One region of the Streptococcus sp. ST14 genome, then DNA from elsewhere that is predicted to be linked to it. Evidence: predicted binding sites of a transcription regulator. Region 1 holds the regulator's gene; the other holds the start of a gene.
The links. The regulator HrcA, encoded in region 1, represses chaperone genes, less so after heat shock. The targets are predictions, from matches to a motif close to TTAGCACTCNNNNNNNNNGAGTGCTAA.
Positions count from the first base shown of each region.

Region 2: the regulator HrcA is predicted to act here: its motif matches at 2,151-2,177, upstream of groES (co-chaperone GroES).

Region 1 is NZ_JBJUSF010000033.1:11,072-15,873, reverse strand. Features, by position in the region: partial or broken gene ACIY19_RS09765 (SHIRT domain-containing protein) at 1-445, shown strand, start outside; gene ACIY19_RS09760 (LPXTG cell wall anchor domain-containing protein) at 503-601, shown strand; gene ACIY19_RS09755 (PadR family transcriptional regulator) at 759-1,079, shown strand; gene ACIY19_RS09750 (DUF2812 domain-containing protein) at 1,079-1,654, shown strand; gene ACIY19_RS09745 (DUF2812 domain-containing protein) at 1,689-2,201, shown strand; gene hrcA (heat-inducible transcriptional repressor HrcA) at 2,362-3,396, shown strand; gene grpE (nucleotide exchange factor GrpE) at 3,423-3,926, shown strand; gene dnaK (molecular chaperone DnaK) at 4,185-4,802, shown strand, end outside.
Region 2 is NZ_JBJUSF010000025.1:3,058-7,859, reverse strand. Features, by position in the region: gene ACIY19_RS08195 (thioredoxin family protein) at 1-135, shown strand, start outside; gene ytpR (YtpR family tRNA-binding protein) at 150-776, shown strand; gene ACIY19_RS08185 (SDR family NAD(P)-dependent oxidoreductase) at 818-1,579, shown strand; gene ACIY19_RS08180 (single-stranded DNA-binding protein) at 1,657-2,052, shown strand; gene groES (co-chaperone GroES) at 2,208-2,492, shown strand; gene groL (chaperonin GroEL) at 2,508-4,130, shown strand; gene ACIY19_RS08165 (epoxyqueuosine reductase QueH) at 4,267-4,802, shown strand, end outside.

The DNA.
Region 1 (4,802 bases):
GCTTCCAGCAGACCAAACAGACTTGAAAGATGGCAGTCAAGCAACGCCAACTCAACCAAGTCAAACAGAAGTGAAGACAGCAGAAGGCACATGGAGCTTCAAGTCTTACGACAAGACATCGGAAACAATTAATGGATCAGATGTTAAGTTTGTAGGCACATGGGAATTTACAGCAAGCCCGGTTCCAACAGTGACTCATAAAGCAGTTCACGAGTTTGTCAGCGGAACTCCAGGCAAAGAACTTCCACAAGAAGTGAAAACCTTGCTTCCAGCAGACCAAACAGACTTGAAGGACGGCAGCCAAGTAACTCCAACTCAACCAAGTCAAACAGAAGTGAAGACAGCAGAAGGCACATGGAGCTTCAAGTCTTATGACAAGACATCTGAAATCATCAATGGAGCAGACGCACACTTCGTAGGCACCTGGGAATTCACTCCGGCCCCAATTAAAGATTCTGGAAATACTAGTCAACCAGAAGAAAGAAGTAGTCAAAATCAGAACTTGTTACCAAACACGGGTTCAGCAGTATCTGGTCTTCTTTCAATCATCGGTCTTGCCTTTGCAAGTCTAGCAGCTTTTGTTCTTCGTAAGAAAGACTAAGCCACTCTTAGGAAATAAGAAATTGAATTCTTAATTCCTGAGTCTAAGAAGAGAGAACGAGAAATCGTTCTCTCTTTTTCTTGCATTTTATATCGAGCTGTGATATATTTTATATAACGAAGTGCGATATATCGAACTGAATAGGAGGTGCCTATAAATGGAATTAACAGATAAGGTTCGTCGGGTCTATCTTCCGATGACGGAAACGGGCTTTTATATTTTGTTCTGTCTGCAAAAGGAACGTCATGGTTATAGTATTACGCAAAAGGTCAAGGAGATGACAGATTCGCAAGTTTCGATTAGTCCTGGAACTATGTATGGAACCTTGTCAAAGATGGAAAAGGATGGCTTGATTTCTTTTGTCCGAGAGGAGGAAAAACGGAAAATCTATCAGATTACAGACTTGGGACGCAAAGTCTTAGATATTGAATTGAAACGTATTGAACGGCTCTATAGAAACAGTTTGGAGGAAGTATGATGGAAAAGAAAATTGTTTATCGAATTTTTACAATTGCGGATTATGAGAGGGAAGCTCTATACTTTAGAGAAATGCATGCTAAGGGCTGGAAACTTAGGAAAGTAAGCTATTCTATTTTATTGTTTGTAGTTAAGTATACTTTTGAAAAATGTCAGCCTGAGCAAGTATCTTATCAGTTGGACTTTTATCCTATGAAAAAATCAGAGAGAGCCTCCTATTTACAATTATTTAAAGACTGTGGCTGGGAGCATATTACAGACTTTAATGGTTTTTCCTACTTTAGAAAGATTTATTCTGGAGCTGAGTCGGATGCCGAGTTTGAAATTTATAATGACGCGACCGGGAAGTTAGCAATAGTCAAGAAGATTTTAACAATGCGGATGCTTCCTATTTTGCTTCTCTTTTCAGCGCTACTACCGATTTTCTCAAAGTTTGTCACTGGAGGTAGTTCTTTCAGATGGGAAGTATTTTTGATTTTCATAATAGATTGGGTTTTATTGATCATTTTTGCGATTCAGATTTCTTATATTTTTTGGAAATTGAGTCAAAAGTGGAAAGAATTATCTGAAAAATAAAACCATGTATGTTTTCTGATTTGGAGGTAAGACAATGAATAGCAAAGTACAATTTCGGATTTTTACCATTGTTGATTTGGACAAGGAAGAAGAATATTTACATGAGATGCACTTGAAAGGTTGGAGATATAGAACTAATCGTTTGGGCTTTTTCTATTTTGAACAATGCCAACCAGATGATGTCATCTATCATATCTATGATTCTAGATTTCTTAAAAAGTATGAGCATGAACTACAAGATTTTAGAAATAGCGGTTGGGAATTGATAGAAACAGGTTTTTGTTCGACTCTTCGTAAACCAACTTCTGATATCCTTTCAGAGGAGAAAGTCTATATGAGTAAGGGTCTCAGATGGGAAGTTATGCGGTCTAGACTTCGTTCCTGTATAGCCACTTTTTCAGGTGGTCTTGTTGTTTGCATGAGTTTGTATCGAGAAAATTTGTCTCAGTCTTTCTTTATTATTCTCTTTTTATACGCTTGCTTGATTTCTTATCTAATCTATGGTTTTTTCAGACTTAAAAGGAAATACCAAGTAGATGAGAAGTGAGATTCTAGGTCTTCAGACTGATTTTTAGCACTCTTGGTAAAAGAGTGCTAATTTTTTGAGTTTTTGTCTTGACATTCTCTTCTAAGGGTGTATAATAGAATCATGAGTTAGCACTTGGATGCATAGAGTGCTAATCGATCGGACAGAGAGGAGTGATGAGATGGTTACAGAGCGTCAGCAGGATATTTTAAATCTGATTATTGACATCTTTACCAAAACGCACGAACCTGTCGGATCCAAGGCGCTACAAGAGTCTATCAATTCTAGTAGTGCTACCATTCGTAATGACATGGCAGCTCTAGAGAAGCAGGGTTTGCTTGAGAAGGCTCATACCTCAAGCGGTCGGATGCCAAGTGTCGCGGGATTTCAGTACTATGTGAAACACTCGCTTGCTTTTGACAGACTGGCTGAAAATGAGGTATACGAGATTGTCAAAGCTTTTGATCAGGAATTCTTCAAACTGGAGGATATTCTGCAAGAGGCTGCTAATCTACTGACAGACCTGAGTGGCTGTACGGTAGTAGCACTGGATGTTGAGCCGAGCAGGCAACGGTTGACAGCCTTTGATATCGTTGTTTTGGGGCAACATACAGCCTTGGCAGTATTTACCCTAGACGAGTCGCGAACGGTTACCAGTCAATTTCTGATTCCAAGAAACTTCTTACAGGAAGATTTGCTGAAATTGAAGAGCATCATTCAGGAACGTTTCCTCGGTCATACCGTTCTGGATATTCACTACAAGATTCGGACGGAGATTCCGCAGATTATCCAGCGTTACTTTACGACAACGGACAATGTCATGGATCTCTTTGAACATATTTTTAAAGAAATGTTCAACGAAAACATTGTGGTGTCGGGCAAGGTCAATCTCTTGAATTTTGCCAATCTAGCAGCCTATCAGTTCTTTGACCAACCGCAAAAGGTGGCTCTAGAGATTCGTGAAGGTCTGCATGAAGATCAAATGCAAAATGTCCGTGTTGCGGACAGTCAGGAATCCTGTCTAGCTAACCTAGCAGTGATTAGCAGTAAATTCCTCATTCCTTATCGAGGTTTTGGAATTCTGGCAATTATCGGTCCGGTCAATCTGGATTACCAGCAATTGGTCAACCAAGTCAATGTGGTCAATCGTGTTTTGACGATGAAGTTGACGGATTTTTATCGCTACCTCAGTAGTAATCATTACGAAGTAAATTAATTTTGAAATCATTAAAGGAGGCGAAAATGGCCCAAGATAAAAAAAACGAAGAAATGAAAGAAGAGGAAGTTGTGGAAACAACTCCTGAGAAGTCTGAGTTGGACTTGGCAAATGAACGTGCGGATGAGTTCGAAAACAAATATCTTCGTGCTCATGCAGAAATGCAGAATATTCAACGCCGTGCCAATGAAGAACGTCAAAACTTGCAACGTTATCGTAGCCAAGATCTGGCAAAAGCAATTTTACCGTCGCTTGACAACTTAGAACGTGCACTAGCAGTTGAAGGTTTGACAGACGATGTCAAAAAAGGATTGGAGATGGTGCAAGAGAGCTTGATTCACGCTTTGAAAGAAGAAGGAATCGAAGAAATCGCAGCTGACGGTGAATTTGACCATAACTATCACATGGCCATCCAAACTCTCCCAGCAGACGATGAACACCCAGCAGACACCATCGCTCAAGTCTTCCAAAAAGGCTACAAACTCCATGACCGCATCCTACGCCCAGCCATGGTGGTAGTATATAACTAGGCTAGAGAACTTAAGAACTTGTCCGAAACGACAATAAACTATGAAGGAAAGATAAAAAGCAAGCCGGAGGCTTGCGAGGAAGATATTGCCCGCCGTGGTGAAAGTTTCAGTAGTTGTTGCTACTGAAACAGGGGATTTTTGAGACAATAGGCTCAAAAATAAGTGATGAAATCCCGAAGGGAGTTGCACACGTCCCCACCACTTAAGGGGAATATCAAAAAAATCAAAATTCGAATTAAAATTTAAGGAGAAAAACACATGTCTAAAATTATCGGTATTGACTTAGGTACAACAAACTCAGCAGTTGCAGTTCTTGAAGGAACTGAAAGCAAAATCATCGCAAACCCAGAAGGTAACCGCACAACTCCATCTGTAGTTTCATTCAAAAACGGAGAAATCATCGTTGGTGATGCCGCAAAACGTCAAGCAGTCACAAACCCAGATACAGTAATCTCTATCAAATCTAAGATGGGAACTTCTGAAAAAGTTTCTGCTAACGGAAAAGAATACACTCCACAAGAAATCTCAGCTATGATTCTTCAATACTTGAAAGGTTATGCTGAAGACTACCTTGGTGAAAAAGTAACTAAAGCAGTTATCACAGTTCCAGCTTACTTCAACGACGCTCAACGTCAAGCAACAAAAGACGCTGGTAAAATCGCTGGTCTTGAAGTAGAACGTATTGTCAACGAACCAACTGCAGCAGCTCTTGCTTACGGTTTGGACAAGACTGACAAAGAAGAAAAAATCTTGGTATTCGACCTTGGTGGTGGTACATTCGACGTATCTATCCTTGAATTGGGTGACGGTGTATTCGATGTATTGTCAACTGCAGGGGACAACAAACTCGGTGGTGATGACTTTGACCAAAAAATC
Region 2 (4,802 bases), on a different contig from region 1:
CTAGCCAAACTCTGGGATGTGTACGGGATTCCTAGCCTTGTTGTGCTAGAAAAGGACAAGGAAATCGGCCGATTTGTCAATCGCGACCGTAAAAGCAAGCAACAAATTAACGACTTTTTAGCAGAACTGAAATAGGAGAAAAGGAAAGAATGATTTTTACATATAATAAAGAGCATGTTGGCGATGTCCTTATGATCATCGTGAAAAACAGCGGAGATGCCAAACTAGACGTGGAGCGCAAAGGCAAGGTAGCCCGTGTTTTCCTCAAAGATAATGGGGAAACAGTAGCTTGGAATATTTTCGAAGTTTCAAGTTTGTTCGAAATTGCAGAGCGCGGTCAAGTCTTTTTGACAGATGAGCAAGTAGCACGTTTGAACCAAGAATTGCAGGCGGAAGGATTTACAGAAGAAATTGTCAATGACAAGGAACCTAAGTTTGTTGTTGGTGAGATTGTTGAGATGGTAGCCCATCCAGATAGCGACCACCTCAACATCTGTCAAGTGGCCGTTGCAAGTGATAAGACAGTGCAAATCGTTGCAGGGGCTCCCAATGCGCGTGTTGGGTTGAAAACCATTGTAGCTCTTCCTGGAGCTATGATGCCAAAAGGCAATCTCATTTTCCCAGGCGAACTTCGTGGTGAAAAGAGTTTTGGTATGATGTGCAGCCCTCGTGAACTTGCCTTGCCAAATGCTCCGCTAAAACGTGGGGTTATTGAATTATCAGAAGACCAAGTTGTCGGAACTCCATTTGACCCAGCCAAACACTGGACGGCCTAGGAAATTGTCGGTATTTGATAGACCAGATAGAGGGGGATAAGATGGCGAAAAATGTAGTGATTACAGGAGCGACCTCAGGAATCGGTGAAGCGATTGCGCGTGCTTATCTGGAGCAGGGGGAGAATGTCGTTCTAACAGGGCGACGGACAGACAGACTAGAGACTCTCAAGTCAGAGTTTGCAGAAACTTTTCCTAATCAAACTGTTTGGACCTTTCCACTGGATGTCACGGATATGACCATGGTCAAGACTGTCTGCTCCGATATTTTGGAAACGATAGGGCAGATTGATATATTAGTCAATAACGCTGGACTAGCTCTTGGCTTGGCTCCCTATCAAGACTATGAAGAATTGGATATGCTGACCATGTTGGATACCAACGTCAAGGGTTTGATGGCAGTTACTCGCTGTTTCTTGCCTTCTATGGTAGCAGCCAATCAAGGTCATATTATCAATATGGGATCGACCGCAGGAATCTATGCCTATGCTGGGGCAGCTGTTTACTCAGCCACCAAGGCTGCGGTCAAGACTTTTTCAGATGGTTTGCGAATTGATACCATCGTAACGGATATCAAGGTGACCACTATTCAGCCAGGAATTGTCGAAACAGATTTTTCTGCGGTACGTTTCCACGGTGACAAAGAGCGTGCTGCAACCGTCTATCAGGGAATTGAGGCCCTGCAAGCTCAAGACATCGCAGACACAGTTGTCTATGTGACCAGTCAACCCCGTCGTGTGCAGATTACAGATATGACTATTATGGCCAATCAACAGGCGACTGGATTTATGGTTCATAAAAAGTAAAAAATTTTCCTCGAAAAGTTACAAATTTCTGTAACTTTTTTGATTTCCTACGAATAGATAAGTAGGAGGAAGAAAATATGTATAATAAAGTTATCATGATCGGGCGCTTGACGTCTACACCAGAATTGCACAAAACCAACAATGACAAGTCAGTAGCGCGAGCAACTATCGCTGTGAATCGTCGTTACAAAGACCAAAACGGTGAACGTGAAGCTGATTTTGTCAATCTTGTTCTTTGGGGGAAATTGGCTGAAACCTTGGCAAGTTACGCAACTAAAGGTAGTCTTATCTCTGTGGATGGAGAACTTCGTACCCGTCGTTTTGAGAAAAATGGTCAGACTAACTATGTGACCGAAGTTCTCGTGACAGGATTCCAACTCTTGGAAAGCCGCGCCCAACGTGCCATGCGTGAAAATAACGCAGGTCAAGACTTAGCAGATTTGGTCTTGGAAGAGGAAGAATTGCCATTTTAAGCATAGAAGAGCCTGAGTCAATCTCAGGCTTTTTATCTTGAGAAAGTCAGACTTTTTTCTTGACTATTTCTGACCAAGTGATACAATAGAACTATAAATTAGCACTCATATATAAAGAGTGCTAATAATATGTAGTTTATCATGGAGGAAAACAGATGTTGAAACCATTAGGAGACCGTGTGGTCTTGAAAATCGAAGAAAAAGAACAAACTGCTGGAGGCTTTGTCCTTGCGGGCTCAGCCCAAGAAAAAACAAAAACAGCCCAAGTTGTAGCTACTGGACAAGGTGTTCGTACCTTGAATGGTGACTTGGTTGTTCCAAGCGTTAAGCCTGGAGACCGTGTCTTAGTTGAAGCCCACGCAGGTATTGATGTCAAAGATGGCGATGAAAAGTACATCATCGTTGGCGAAGCTAATATTTTGGCAATCATTGAAGAATAGAAGGAGAAAGTAAGTATGTCAAAAGAAATTAAATTTTCATCTGATGCTCGTTCAGCTATGGTCCGCGGTGTCGATATCCTTGCAGATACTGTTAAAGTAACCTTGGGACCAAAAGGTCGTAACGTTGTGTTGGAAAAATCATTTGGCTCACCACTCATCACCAATGACGGGGTGACCATTGCCAAAGAAATCGAGTTGGAAGACCATTTTGAAAACATGGGTGCCAAATTGGTATCAGAAGTAGCTTCAAAGACCAATGATATCGCAGGTGACGGAACGACAACTGCAACTGTTTTGACCCAAGCAATCGTCCGTGAAGGAATCAAAAACGTCACTGCAGGTGCCAACCCAATCGGCATTCGTCGTGGGATAGAAGCAGCGGTTGCCGCAGCTGTAGAAGCCTTGAAAAACAATGCCATCCCTGTTGCCAATAAAGAAGCCATCGCTCAGGTTGCCGCTGTATCTTCTCGTTCTGAAAAAGTTGGCGAATACATCTCTGAAGCCATGGAAAAAGTGGGCAAGGACGGAGTCATCACCATTGAAGAGTCACGTGGTATGGAAACAGAGCTCGAAGTCGTTGAAGGAATGCAGTTTGACCGTGGTTACCTTTCACAGTACATGGTGACAGATAGTGAAAAAATGGTGGCTGACCTTGAAAATCCATACATCTTGATTACCGACAAGAAGATTTCCAATATCCAAGAAATCTTGCCTCTTCTAGAAAGCATTCTCCAAAGCAATCGTCCACTCTTGATTATTGCAGATGATGTGGATGGCGAAGCTCTTCCGACTCTTGTATTGAACAAGATTCGTGGTACTTTCAATGTAGTTGCTGTTAAGGCTCCTGGTTTCGGTGACCGTCGTAAAGCCATGCTTGAAGACATCGCTATTTTGACAGGTGGAACTGTCATCACAGAAGATCTTGGTCTTGAGTTGAAAGATGCGACAATTGAAGCGCTTGGTCAAGCAGCTAGAGTGACTGTGGACAAAGACAGTACGGTTATCGTAGAAGGTGCTGGCAATCCTGAAGCTATTTCTCACCGTGTTTCGGTTATCAAGTCTCAAATCGAAACAACAACTTCTGAATTTGACCGTGAAAAATTGCAAGAACGCTTGGCAAAATTGTCAGGTGGTGTCGCAGTTATCAAGGTCGGAGCTGCAACTGAAACTGAGTTGAAAGAAATGAAACTCCGCATTGAAGATGCCCTCAACGCTACTCGTGCAGCCGTTGAAGAAGGAATCGTTGCAGGTGGTGGAACTGCTCTTGCCAATGTCATTCCAGCCGTTGCTGATTTGGAATTGACAGGAGATGAAGCGACAGGACGCAATATTGTTCTCCGTGCCTTGGAAGAACCAGTTCGTCAAATCGCCCACAATGCAGGATTCGAAGGGTCTATCGTCATTGACCGTTTGAAAAATGCGGAAGTTGGTACAGGCTTCAACGCAGCGACTGGCGAGTGGGTCAACATGATTGAAGAGGGAATCATTGACCCAGTTAAAGTGAGTCGTTCAGCTCTTCAAAATGCAGCATCTGTAGCCAGCTTGATCTTGACAACAGAAGCAGTCGTAGCCAATAAACCGGAACCAGCAGCCCCAGCTCCAGCAATGGATCCAAGCATGATGGGCGGGATGATGTAAACTTTCGATACGAAGCAATTCATAAGAAACACAAAAGGAGAGAAGAACATTCCCTCCTTTTAAGGTTTTCTATTCTAAATAGATTTGAGCTCTCCTAACTTATATGATAAAATAAGACTAGAAGAAGGAGAAGAACATGATCGATGTAGAAAAAATTCTGAGCAAGATGAATCCCAATCAGAAGATTAATTATGACCGTGTCATGCAGAAAATGGTTCAGGTTTGGGAAAAAAATGAGCAACGTCCAACTATTCTCATGCATGTTTGCTGTGCTCCTTGTAGTACCTACACTCTCGAGTATCTGACCAAGTACGCTGATGTGACCATCTATTTTGCCAATTCCAATATCCATCCCAAGGCAGAATACCACAAGCGGGCTTACGTCACCAAGAAATTTGTCAGTGATTTCAATGAGCGAACAGGAAATACGGTCCAGTATTTAGAAGCGCCTTATGAACCCAATGAATACCGGAAGTTAGTCAGAGGACTGGAAGAAGAACCCGAAGGTGGTGACCGTTGCAAGGTTTGTTTTGATTACCGTTTGGATAAAACAGCACAGGTAGCTATGGACTTGGGCTTTGACTACTTTGGTTCAGCTTTGACCATCAGTCCCCATAAGAACTCTCAAACCATCAACAGCATCGGAATCGATGTGCAAAAGATTTACACCAC